Regions from separate parts of the Klebsiella sp. KE9456 genome, predicted to be linked through region 1. Evidence: predicted binding sites of a transcription regulator. Region 1 holds the regulator's gene; each other region holds the start of a gene.
What was found. The regulator Fur, encoded in region 1, represses iron uptake genes when iron is present. The targets are predictions, from matches to a motif close to ATAATAATGAGAACNACTATCAA.

Region 2: the regulator Fur is predicted to act here: its motif matches at 1,862-1,884, upstream of fhuA (ferrichrome porin FhuA).
Region 3: the regulator Fur is predicted to act here: its motif matches at 2,039-2,061, upstream of ABK821_RS01975 (TonB-dependent receptor domain-containing protein).

The regions. Positions count from the first base shown of each region.
Region 1 covers NZ_JBDYQK010000005.1:167,485-171,687, forward strand. Annotated here, with positions in the region: gene ybfF (esterase) at 1-657, shown strand, start outside; gene ybfE (LexA regulated protein) at 791-1,084, shown strand; gene fldA (flavodoxin FldA) at 1,234-1,764, shown strand; gene fur (ferric iron uptake transcriptional regulator) at 2,191-2,637, shown strand; gene tcuR (tricarballylate utilization LysR family transcriptional regulator TcuR) at 2,764-3,690, shown strand; gene tcuA (FAD-dependent tricarballylate dehydrogenase TcuA) at 3,788-4,203, shown strand, end outside.
Region 2 covers NZ_JBDYQK010000002.1:270,075-274,277, forward strand. Annotated here, with positions in the region: gene mrcB (bifunctional glycosyl transferase/transpeptidase) at 1-1,587, shown strand, start outside; gene fhuA (ferrichrome porin FhuA) at 1,908-4,157, shown strand.
Region 3 covers NZ_JBDYQK010000001.1:435,474-439,676, forward strand. Annotated here, with positions in the region: gene ABK821_RS01975 (TonB-dependent receptor domain-containing protein) at 1-1,927, opposite strand, end outside; gene ABK821_RS01980 (SelT/SelW/SelH family protein) at 2,142-2,447, shown strand; gene ABK821_RS01985 (nitrous oxide-stimulated promoter family protein) at 2,504-2,848, shown strand; gene ABK821_RS01990 (metal ABC transporter permease) at 2,940-3,785, opposite strand; gene sitC (iron/manganese ABC transporter permease subunit SitC) at 3,766-4,203, opposite strand, start outside.

The DNA of each region.
Region 1 (4,203 bases):
GTCGCCGATCACGATATTTTGCAGGTTGATATGCGAAACCACGGCCTTTCGCCGCGCGCGCCGGAAATGACCTATGCCGCGATGGCGCAGGATCTGCTGGATACCCTCAATGAATGTCAGATAGAAAAAGCGGTCTTTATTGGCCATTCTATGGGCGGCAAGGCGGTCATGGCGCTAAGCGCGCTGGCTCCTGAACGCATTGCAGGTCTGGTGATCATTGATATCGCCCCCGTGAATTATCACGTCCGCCGTCATGATGAAATCTTCGCCGCCATCAATGCCGTAACCGATGCCGGCGCGAGTACTCGCCAACAGGCAGCAGTGATTATGCGCGAGCACCTTCACGAAGAAGGGGTGATTCAGTTTCTGCTGAAGTCTTTTGTCGATAGCCAGTGGCGTTTTAACGTACCGGCTCTGTGGGAGCAGTATGACAATATCGTCGGCTGGCAAACTATCCCGGCCTGGCCTCACCCGGCGCTGTTTATCCCCGGTGGCAACTCCCCTTACGTGACCGATGCTTACCGCGATGCCCTGCTGGCGCAATTTCCCCAGGCCCGGGCGCACGTCATTGCCGGTGCCGGGCATTGGGTGCATGCCGAAAAGCCGGAGGCCGTGATACGGGCAATTCGCCGATATTTGCTCACCCTCGGCGCATAACTGGCTAAAATCTGCCCGACCGCGCGGCAGAATGTCTGCGGTCGTTGGCGCATCGCATTGCCTGATGTATGATGGCGCGCTATCTGCGTCGGCTATACCCGACAGCTTGTTTCCCCCGAAGTCACTCTGAATCATGGCAAAAGAACAAACGGACCGTACGACATTAGATTTGTTCGCAACTGAGCGTCGGCCGGGTAGACCGAAAACCAATCCGCTTTCACGCGATGAACAACTGCGCATCAATAAACGCAATCAGCTTAAACGCGATAAAGTTCGCGGATTGAAGCGCGTTGAGTTAAAACTGAATGCCGATATCGTCGATGAGCTGAATGAGCTGGCCGAAGCCCGTCGTATGACCCGCAGCGATCTGATAGAAGAGATACTGATGAACCAACTGGCGGCCATGCGCAGCCACGATAACGCCTGAAACCTTCAAAAAATAACCTTTCATGTAGCAGAGTGTGCAGTTGGGCGCGATTGCTGTTTCCGCGCCCTTCTCAGTTCTGCTATGATTGCCCTTATCTGCAGGCATTAAGCCATTACCACATCATTAAGTTTCAAGAGGTTATTTTACTCATGGCTATCATCGGCATCTTTTTTGGCAGCGACACCGGCAACACCGAAAATATTGCAAAAATGATTCAAAAGCAGCTTGGTAAAGATGTTGCTGAAGTCCACGACATTGCCAAAAGCAGCAAAGAAGATCTGGAAGGCCACGACATTCTGCTGCTCGGCATCCCGACCTGGTATTACGGTGAAGCCCAATGCGACTGGGATGATTTTTTCCCTACGCTGGAAGAGATAGATTTCAATGGCAAGCTGGTCGCGCTCTTTGGCTGCGGCGATCAGGAAGACTACGCAGAATATTTTTGTGACGCGCTGGGGACTATCCGCGATATCATTGAGCCTCGCGGCGCGACTATCGTGGGTCACTGGCCGACAGCTGGCTACCATTTTGAAGCGTCTAAAGGCCTGGTCGATGATGACCACTTCGTCGGCCTGGCTATCGACGAAGACCGTCAGCCGGAACTGACTAATGAACGTGTCGACAAATGGGTAAAACAGATTTCTGAAGAACTGCATCTTGAAGAAATCAAGAATGCCTGAGTCTGTACCCGTCATACGGTCTGTTGCATCTGCGTTGACAATACTCGCTCATCCCCGGGCCTTGCCCTGCGAGGCCAGCGCAAGCGCTGTTCAAAACGGTTAACCGTTTTGTCCTGCAACTTGAATTAGTGAGGGGATAAACAACATAATCGACAGATTTTTTTGCATTAATAGACAAAAGCAATCAAAGATATAGCTACAAGTTTTTAACTTTTAATCACATATCTGTACAATGTCCTCTGATTTAACGAGGTCACGTAAAGTGCTTTTGCAGCGAATGCCTCGTTTTTGACAGTATACAAGGCCCGATGCTTGCGGTTTTCATTTCGCCATGGCAGTTCTATAATGATACGCATTACATCGGGTTATTCTCTGTATTACTTCCGCTCATGGAAGTAGATCGTTTAGCAACAGGACAGATTCCGCATGACTGACAACAATACCGCATTAAAGAAAGCTGGCCTGAAAGTGACCCTTCCGAGATTAAAAATCCTGGAAGTCCTGCAGGAACCGGATAACCATCATGTCAGCGCGGAAGACTTATATAAACGCCTGATTGATATGGGGGAAGAAATTGGTCTGGCAACCGTTTATCGCGTACTGAACCAGTTTGACGATGCTGGCATCGTTACCCGCCATAATTTCGAAGGCGGTAAATCCGTTTTTGAACTGACGCAGCAACATCACCACGATCACCTGATTTGCCTCGATTGCGGCAAAGTGATCGAATTTAGTGATGATTCCATTGAAGCGCGCCAGCGTGAAATTGCCGCCAAACACGGTATTCGTCTGACTAACCACAGCCTGTACCTGTACGGCCACTGTGCGGAAGGCGATTGCCGCGAAGATGAGCACGCTCACGACACCAAGTAATATGTCGCACTGAAAAGCCAGCCGCATCAGGCTGGCTTTTTTATCTGTTGAACTCGCCCACGCGCTCCCCGCCATCCCTGTGCTAATCTCATGTAAGTTCTGTCTGACCTCTTCCGGAGAATCGAAATGGAGCTTCGCCAGCTACGCTACTTTGTCCGTATTGTGGAAACCGGGAGTATGGGCAGTGCGGCGCTCGATCTTAATATCGGCGTCTCGGCACTCAGCCAGCAGATGACGCGGCTGGAAAACGAACTTGCCATTCGCCTGTTGCAACGCACTTCTCGCGGCGTAACGCCCACCAGTGCCGGACTGGCCTTTTATTCCCAGGCTCAGCTGGCGCTGCGTCATGCTGACGATGCTATTCTCGCCGCGCGGGAAGCGCGTCTCTCAGGACACGTCAGCGTCGGCATGGCCCCCAGCACCGCCTCTGTCCTCGGCATACCTTTTATCCATGCGATGCGGGAAAACTATGCGGATGTGCGTCTGCATCTGGTGGAAAGCCTTTCCGGTAATCTGGAACGGATGATCAATACCCGGCAGATTGATTTAGCCGTGGTGTTCCAGAAAGAGAAAATGCTGCGCTGGAGCGCCAGGCCGATTCTTGAAGAGCGACTGTTTCTGATTGGCGCACACGCTCTGCTGGCTGAAATTTCTGATGAGATCATCACCCCAGCAGAGTTGACCAGTATTCCCCTGATTATGCCCAGTCCCGGTCATGGTCTGCGTGGCAGACTGGAAGCAATTTGTCAGGAAAATGCGTTTCAGGTTGAAATTACAGCAGAAATTGACGGCCTGACCTTGTTGATGCACGCCGTTCGTAGTGGGCTCGGCGCCACGCTACAGCCAGGCGCCGCAATTTCTCATCTTGATAAAGAGGCGCTCAGAGTGATCGGCATCCACAATCCGATACTGAGTCGCCCCAACTTTTTGGTCAGCCTTTCTGATGATGAGCTTACCCCTGCGGGCCTCGCCGCCCGCGTCGTGCTGACGAAGGTCATGCGTCACCTGGTAGATACAGGCGGTTGGCCTGGAGCAACACTTTACGCTAACTAAAGAACTCTTTAGCAGAGCCTCATAGCGCCCACACAACTTATACGTATACATTTTAATTACAAATTTAACAATCAGTTAAATAGTAATGGAGTATACGATGATTGATGTCCTGGTGATTGGCGGAGGCAACGCCGCATTATGTGCCGCCTTGACCGCCCGTGAGAGCGGAGCCTCCGTGCTGCTGCTTGAAGCGGCCCCCCGGGAGTGGCGCGGCGGAAATTCGCAACACACCCGCAACTTACGCTGCATGCACGATGCGCCGCAGGATGTGCTGGTCGAGAGCTATCCCGAAGAGGAGTTCTGGCAGGATCTCCGCCGCGTTACCGAAGGGAATACCGACGAAGCGCTGGCGCGACTGGTGATCCGTACCTCTTCACAATGTCGCGACTGGATGCGCCAGCACGGCGTTAACTTTCAGCCCCCTCTTTCCGGCGCGCTACATGTAGCACGTACCAATGCCTTCTTTATGGGCGGCGGGAAAGCTCTCGTCAATGCCTATTATCGCAGTGCAGA
Region 2 (4,203 bases), on a different contig from region 1:
AACGAAATTCGCGGCTTCCCGCTGGCAAGCCTGTATTACTTTGGCCGCCCGGTGGAAGAGCTGAGCCTTGATCAGCAGGCGCTGCTGGTGGGGATGGTGAAAGGCGCGTCGATCTATAACCCGTGGCGTAATCCGAAGCTGGCGCTGGAGCGACGTAATCTTGTGCTGCGTCTGTTGCAACAGCAGAAGATTATCGATCAGGAACTGTATGACATGCTGAGTGCGCGTCCGCTGGGGGTGCAGCCGCGTGGCGGGGTGATCTCGCCGCAGCCCGCGTTTATGCAACTGGTACGTCAGGAGCTACAGGCGAAGCTGGGCGATAAAGTGAAAGATCTTTCCGGCGTGAAGATCTTTACCACCTTCGATCCCGTCGCGCAGGATGCGGCGGAAAAAGCGGCGATAGACGGTATTCCGGCACTGAAAAAACAGCGTAAGCTGCCGGATCTGGAAACCGCGATCGTGGTAGTCGATCGCTTTACCGGCGAAGTGCGGGCGATGGTCGGCGGCGCGGAACCGCAGTTTGCCGGTTACAACCGGGCGATGCAGGCACGCCGTTCGATTGGTTCTCTGGCGAAACCGGCGACCTATTTAACCGCCCTGAGTCAGCCGAATTTGTATCGTCTCAACACCTGGATTGCCGATGCGCCAATCTCCATTCATTTGTCTAACGGCCAGACGTGGTCGCCGCAAAACGATGATCATCGTTATAGCGATGGCGGCAAAGTGATGCTGGTGGATGCGCTGACGCGTTCAATGAACGTGCCGACGGTGAACCTCGGCATGACGCTGGGTTTACCGGCGGTGATTGATACCTGGACAAAACTGGGGGTATCGAAAGATCAGCTTAATGCGGTTCCGTCTATGCTGCTGGGGGCACTGAACCTGACGCCGATAGAAGTGGCTCAGGCGTTTCAGACCATCGCCAGCGGCGGTAACCGCGCGCCGCTGTCGGCGCTGCGTTCGGTTATCGCCGAAGATGGTACCGTGCTGTATCAGAGCTATCCGCAGGCGGAGCGCGTGGTTCCGGCCCAGGCCGCCTACATGACCTTATGGACTATGCAGCAGGTGGTGCAGCGCGGTACCGGTCGTCAACTGGGCGCGAAATATCCCGGACTCCATCTGGCGGGTAAAACCGGGACCACCAACAATAACGTCGATACCTGGTTTGCCGGTATTGACGGTAGCCAGGTGACCATTACCTGGGTGGGGCGCGATAATAACCAGCCGACGAAGCTCTATGGTGCGAGCGGCGCGATGTCGATTTATCAGCGCTATCTGGCTAACGAAACCCCAACGCCGTTGGATCTGACGGCGCCGGAAGATGTGGTGGATATGGGGATCGACAGTAACGGTAACTTCGTTTGCAGCGGTGGGATGCGCTCGCTGCCGGTATGGACAACGTCGCCGGATGAGCTCTGTCGCCAGGGAGAGCAGATGCAACAGCAGCAGCTCCAGCAGCAGCAGGAGAATAACCCGTTCAATCAGTCTTCCGGGCAGCCGCCGCAACAGCAGCAAAATCAGCAGCCTGAGCAGGAGAAAAGCGACGGCGTCGCGGGCTGGATTAGAGAGATGTTTGGCAGTAAATAATTACTCGCTTAAGCCTTAAAGCCGCTTTTTGTTGGCGACGTTCAGAAACCCCAGTGGCATCGTTATCGATGCTGCCGGGGTTTTTTCTTTATATTGCCATATTGCCGTAATGAGTTGGGTATCTGCAGCCCGAAGTATGATGACTACAAACTGCCTAACGGAAATGTAACTCCATAATAACTGTCTGGTTATTTATTCAGCATCGCCTCCTTTTCGGGGGCATATTCCTTGCCATATATTCCATTTTTCGCCTATTATTCCATTCGGCATAATAATAATTCTCGTTTTCTTTATCATTCAATTCTATTAGAGATATCCTCATGGCGCGTCCAAAAACTGCTCAGCAAAATCACTCGCTGCGTAAACTCGCAGTGGTAGTAGCCACAGCGGTTAGCGGCATGTCTGTTTATGCGCAGGCAGCAACTGAACCGAAAGAAGACACCATCACCGTTACCGCGGCACCAGCCCCACAAGAGAGCGCCTGGGGGCCGGCGGCGACTATCGCGGCCAGACAATCCGCTACGGCGACCAAAACGGATACCCCCATTCAAAAAGTGCCGCAGTCTATTTCTGTGGTGACCGCGGAGGAGATGGCGCTGCATCAGCCTAAATCGGTGAAAGAAGCGCTAAGCTACACGCCAGGTGTCGCTGTGGGAACGCGTGGCGCGTCTAACACATATGATTACCTGATTATCCGCGGTTTCGCCGCTGACGGCCAAAGCCAGAATAACTATCTGAATGGCCTGAAGATGCAGGGCAATTTCTACAATGACGCAGTGATTGATCCGTACATGCTGGAGCGCGCTGAAGTCATGCGGGGCCCGGTTTCCGTTCTCTACGGAAAAAGTAACCCAGGTGGTTTGTTGAATATGGTCAGCAAGCGTCCGACAACGGAACCGCTGAAAGAAGTTCAATTTAAGATGGGTACCGACAGCTTGTTCCAGACCAGCTTCGATTTTAGTGATGCGCTGGATGATGACGGTGTTTATTCTTATCGCTTAACTGGTCTTGCCCGTTCTGCGAATGCCCAGCAACAAGGTTCGAAAGAACAACGCTATGCAGTCGCACCATCTTTCAGTTGGCGTCCGGATGATAAAACCAACTTTACGTTCCTCTCTTACTTCCAGAACGAGCCGGAGACGGGTTATTACGGCTGGCTGCCAAAAGAGGGAACGGTAACGACATTGCCGAACGGTAAGCGTCTTCCCACTGATTTCAATGAAGGTGCTGACAATAATACTTACTCTCGTAACGAGAAAATGGTGGGTTACAGCTTTGACCATGAGTTCAACGATACCTTTACCGTGCGTCAGAACCTGCGCTATGCGCAAAACAAGGTCTCGCAGAACAGCGTTTATGGCTATGGCATGTGTTCGGATCCTCTCTATACAAAGGATCCGAATAACAGCCCTTGTGCCAGTATTCCACAATCACAATGGGATCACACGCTGACTCGTCAATACGTGATTGATAGCGAGAAGTTACAGAACTTTTCTGTCGATACGCAACTGCAAAGCAAGTTTGTGACCGGAGCTTTAGAGCACACGCTGCTGACTGGCATTGACTATATGCGTATGCGTAATGATATCAATTCCTGGTTTGGTTACGCAGGTTCTGTCACGCCGTCTGATATTTATAATCTTGATCGCGGCGACTTTGATTTCAGTTCACATCCGGGGCCGTCTGGCGCATATCAGGTACTGAATAAACAGCAGCAGACTGGTCTGTATGTACAGGATCAAATGCAGTGGGATAAAGTACTGGTGACCCTCGGTGGGCGTTACGACTGGGCGAAGCAGGACTCTTTAAACCGTGATTCTGGCGTTCAGAATTCCCGTAACGATAAAGAATTTACCTGGCGTGGCGGTGTTAACTATTTGTTCGACAATGGGGTAACACCTTATTTCAGCTATAGTGAGTCATTTGAGCCAGCTTCACAAACGGGGGCAACCGGTAATATTTTCTCGCCGTCTAAAGGTAAGCAATACGAAGCCGGCGTGAAGTATGTACCGAACGACCGTCCGATTGTCATTACTGGTGCTGTGTACCAGTTGACCAAAACGAATAATTTGATGGCGGATCCAAACGGCACGATATTCTCCGTTGCTGGTGGTGAAATTCGTTCTCGTGGTGTGGAAGTTGAAGCGAAAGCGGCGCTGTCGGCAAGTATCAATGTCGTGGGATCTTATACTTACACTGATGCTGAATACACTACAGATACCAGCTACAAAGGGAATACGCCTGCTCAGGTGCCAAAACATATGGCGTCACTATGGGGTGATTACACCTTCTTTGATGGTTCATTGTCCGGTCTGACGCTGGGGGCCGGTGGACGTTTCACTGGCTCCAGCTATGGCGATCCGGCGAACTCCTTCAAGGTTGGAAGCTACACGGTCGTCGATGCGTTGGTTCGTTACGATCTGGCACGTGTCGGTATGACGGGTTCCAACGTGGCATTGCATGTGAATAACTTGTTTGATCGCGAGTATGTCGCAAGCTGCTTTAATACCTATGGTTGCTTCTGGGGCGCCGACCGTCAGGTCGTGGCAACCGCAACCTTCCGTTTCTAATTTCCCTTTGGGCACGGTTTACCGTGCCCGCTTGACAAGTTGGCCG
Region 3 (4,203 bases), on a different contig from region 1:
TATAACCGTAGGCGAGGGTGGCGCTCAGGCCGTTAACCTCTTCAAACCAGGTGCCAAAGTTGAATCTGGCGCTAATTTCGCCGCCGTAAATATAGGCTTTATCGCGGTTTTCCGCCTGGTAGATGGTGTAGATGTTCGACGGCACATTGGTGAACTGTGTTGGGTTATTGGCGCGGGTGTAGCGGGTATAGGCGATAAAGTTCTTATAGCTGTTGTAGAACAGCGCGGTGCGCATGGTAATGCCTTCCGTCACTTCGCCCTTCATCCCCCACTCGAGGTTATCGCTGGTTTCGGTTTTCAGATCGGTATTCCCGATCAGTGCATACTGCTGACTGGCCGCATAGCTGGAGCCGAGGTTCCAGGAGCCATACAGCTGGCTGGCGTTGGGGAACTGCGCCCCGCGCTTATATTGCAGGTAAGTCATCAGCCGAGGAGTGATATCGTACTGGAAAGTCAACGACGGCAGCGCCTGGGTATCGGCGTTCTTGCCATACAGCGTCGAGACCGCCGACCCCGTCAGCACGCTGCTGTTGTTGGCCAGGTCGGAGAGATTTTCCGGTTTGGTCGATTGATGTACCACACGAATGCCCGGGATAACGGCGAAATTATGGCTGTCGAGGTCGAAGTTAATCTGGTCCTGCACGAAACCGGCGACGATATAACTGCGGCTGTCGGCGTCCGGTTGCATAATCACGCTGTAGGCGCCAGGGGTTGGCGACTGGGTTAGCGGGCGCTGAGTTTTGGTGGTGCTGGCGTTAAAACCGGCGCTCAGGTCGTGGCGGCCGATCGATTTTACCAGCGCGCTCTGAATGCCCCAGGTATCGGTATCGTAGTCGGAGCTCACTGTTTGCATCGCGCGGGTGATACTGTCCGGCATATAAGTCCAGTCATGGGCTTCGGTATGCTGGTAGTAGACTTTGGTTGATACGCCGTCGATATAGTCATTCATCGGCGTCCAGTCATCTTTCAGGCTCAGGCCCCAGCGGCGGGTCTGGCTGGTCTGGTTGGTGGTGCCGATGATGCTGCTGCCGCTGGAGTTCCAGGCGTCGTAATGGGTATGGTTGGTTTTATGGTAATAATCGAATGTACTGGTCAGCTTGTGTTCGTCATTCGGCTGCCAGATCCCGGACGCCATAAACGCGTCCGAGTGCCAGTTTGCCGGGTATGAATCAAGCGTCCCGCTGTTATTTTCCGTCTCCTGACCGTCGCGACGGCTGTAGACGAAGATGCCGCGCAGGGTTTCATCGCCGCCAGCGACCGTGACGCCATTGTGCCAGCTACGGTCGGCGGAATCATAGCCGCTGCGGTAGCCGAAGGCGCTGGTTTTCCCCGGATGCAGATAGTCATCGGCGGATTTCGGACGGAAAGAGACGTTGCCGCCGATAGCGTTGTTGGGGGTATCGATCGAGGTCGCTCCGGACTGAATATCAATGCTGCCGTACATGTACGGGTCGATGTAGTCGCGCCCCATTCCGAAAGTATTGAGGCCTGCGCGGCTGGCATAGCTGCGCCCGGTGGCATTGGGCTGGGCGATACCGTCGACGTCGATACCGACGCGGTTGCTTTCCATGCCGCGAATGTTGTAGCCGGTATAGCCGCCGCGGTCGAAGCCGCTTTTACCGTTGCCGGAACCGCCGCTGGCGCCGGTCGCGCTAATCAACGGTTCGTAACGCATAATGGAACCAAAATCGTTGGCGCCTTTATCCTGCAATTCCTGAGCGCTGATGGAATGCTCGCTGCCTGCTTTTAGCACAGGGGCTGGCGCGGTCACGGTCATCTGTTCCGAGCTATCCTCAGAGGCGGTATTGCTGGCCGCTTTCGTGTTGGTATCTGCCGCCCCGGCAGAAGTTTGATAGATTGCTGCAAGCAAAGAGGTCACCAGCAGGCTTTTCTTGAACCATGCTGTTGATTGAGTGGAGATATACATAATAGCCACGCCTTGATAATTATTAGTATTGGCCCACGCATTACTTCCAGAGTGCAGGTGTGTCCTGTTATTCCATGACTGGACATGTTGTTCCATACTTAATTATCGCGAATGGTAATGATAGGTATTATCGTTTGCAACAAAATTATTGATTATTTCTCAATTAATCTGCAAGTTGTTTACAATTTACCCCTTTACTGACAGTGAGAAAGCGATGAGTCACAAAGCCGCTATTACCATTACCTATTGTTCGCAATGTAACTGGATGCTGCGCGCCAGCTGGATGGCCCAGGAATTGCTGCACAGTTTCAGTACCGATATTGGCTCGGTGACGCTGGTACCGGGAACCGGCGGGATTTTCGTGGTGACGGTTAATGAGGTACAAATTTGGGAGCGTAAGCAGGATGGTGGTTTTCCCGATGCCGCCGAACTGAAACGCCGGGTTCGCGACGTTTGCTTCCCGGACAAAGCGCTGGGACACGTGGATAAACCGGCATACTCCTCAGGGAGTAGTGAGTGACATTGCTCTCTTTAAACGTGTATTATTAATGCATCTTTATTGGTGAGGAACAGTCTATGGCGGGGAAACGTATTGCGCGGGAAAAAAAGACCATTAGCAGTATGATTTCGCTCTATCGGCGCCTCTGTCAGGATGCCAGCGACGACGCTGAACATTACCGGGCGCTTAATGCCTACGCGGACAAGCGTCTGGATAAGTGCGTATTTGGTGAAGAAAAACCCGCCTGCAGGCAGTGTCCGGTGCACTGCTATCAACCCGCGAGACGCGAAGAGATGAAGCAGATTATGCGCTGGGCCGGGCCGCGAATGCTCTGGCGTCATCCGATCCTGACATTTCGCCATCTGATTGATGATAAACGCCCTGTCCCCGCGCTTCCCGAAAAGTACCGGTCTAAAAAATAGCCCCGGCTCGCGCTGCGTAGCGCTTTCGGGAGCATCCCCTCACCCTGAAAGGGCAAGGGGGCCTGTTTTATTCCAGGCACTTCCGGCGGCGCTAGCCGCGGCCTGGTGCTTCTGACAGCGTTCGATGATCGCGAACCGACGTACTGACAAACGCGATAACAAACAGGAGGGTAAACAACACCACAATGGTCGGCGCGGGGGCGCTGTCGAGATAAAACGACAACCACACGCCGCCCAGTGAACAGCTCACCGCAATGACCACTGCCAGCAACAGAGCGCTGACGAAGCGCCGTGTCAACAGCAGGGCGATTGCCCCCGGCGCGATCAGTAATGAAATCGACAGAATAATCCCCACGGCTTTTAGCGTTGCGACGATGGTCAGCGCAATCATGCACAGCAGCCCGTAGTGCAGCAGCCCGCAGCGCAGCCCGCTGGCCCTGGCCTGCTGCGGATCAAAGGCGTGCAACAGAAAATCGCGCCACTTCAGGCCGATAATTAAGGCGATGAGCAGCGCAATCAGCGACGTTTGTACAATATCATTGGCCGAAATACCCAGCATATCGCCAAACAAAATATGGTCGAGATGAACCTCCGACTGAATCGCGACGTACAGCACCAGACCCGCGCCGAACATCCCGGAAAACACAATTCCCATGATCGTGTCGCGCTTGATGCGACTGTTATCATCGAGGTAACCGGTGGCGATAGCGCAGAATAACCCGGCGATAAACGCGCCGATGGCGAAGGGGACGCCGACAATATAGGCCACCACGACGCCGGGAAATACCGCATGGCTCATGGCGTCGCCCATCAGCGCCCAGCCTTTCAGCACCAGGAACACGGAAAGCAGCGCACAGGGAACGGCGACAATCATTGCCACCAGTATGGCGTTAACCATAAAAGGAAACTGGAAAGGTTCAAGCAGCACGTTCAGCATGGGACCTCCTGGCGAGACGACGGCTGGCAAGCAGGCCGTGCTTCGGTGCAAAAACAAAAGCGACTAAAAACAGCAGCGTTTGCGCCACGACGATGATGCCGCCGGTCGCACCGTCCAGATAGTAGCTGATCCACGCGCCGAAAAAGCTGGTCAGGCTACCGATAGCCACGGCAATGAGCAGCAGGCGCGGGAAGCGGTCGGTCAGCAGCCAGGCGGTGGCGCCGGGGGTGACCACCAGGCAAATCACCAGGAATGCGCCGACGGTTTGCAGTGCCGCCACGGTACAGGCCGCCAGCAACGTGAAGAACAACAGTTTCAGCCCACGGGTATTGAGGCCAATTGAACGGGCGTGGTTCTCATCGAAAAAGGTTACCATCAGGTCTTTCCACTTCAGCAGCAGAATTACCATCGAAATAAA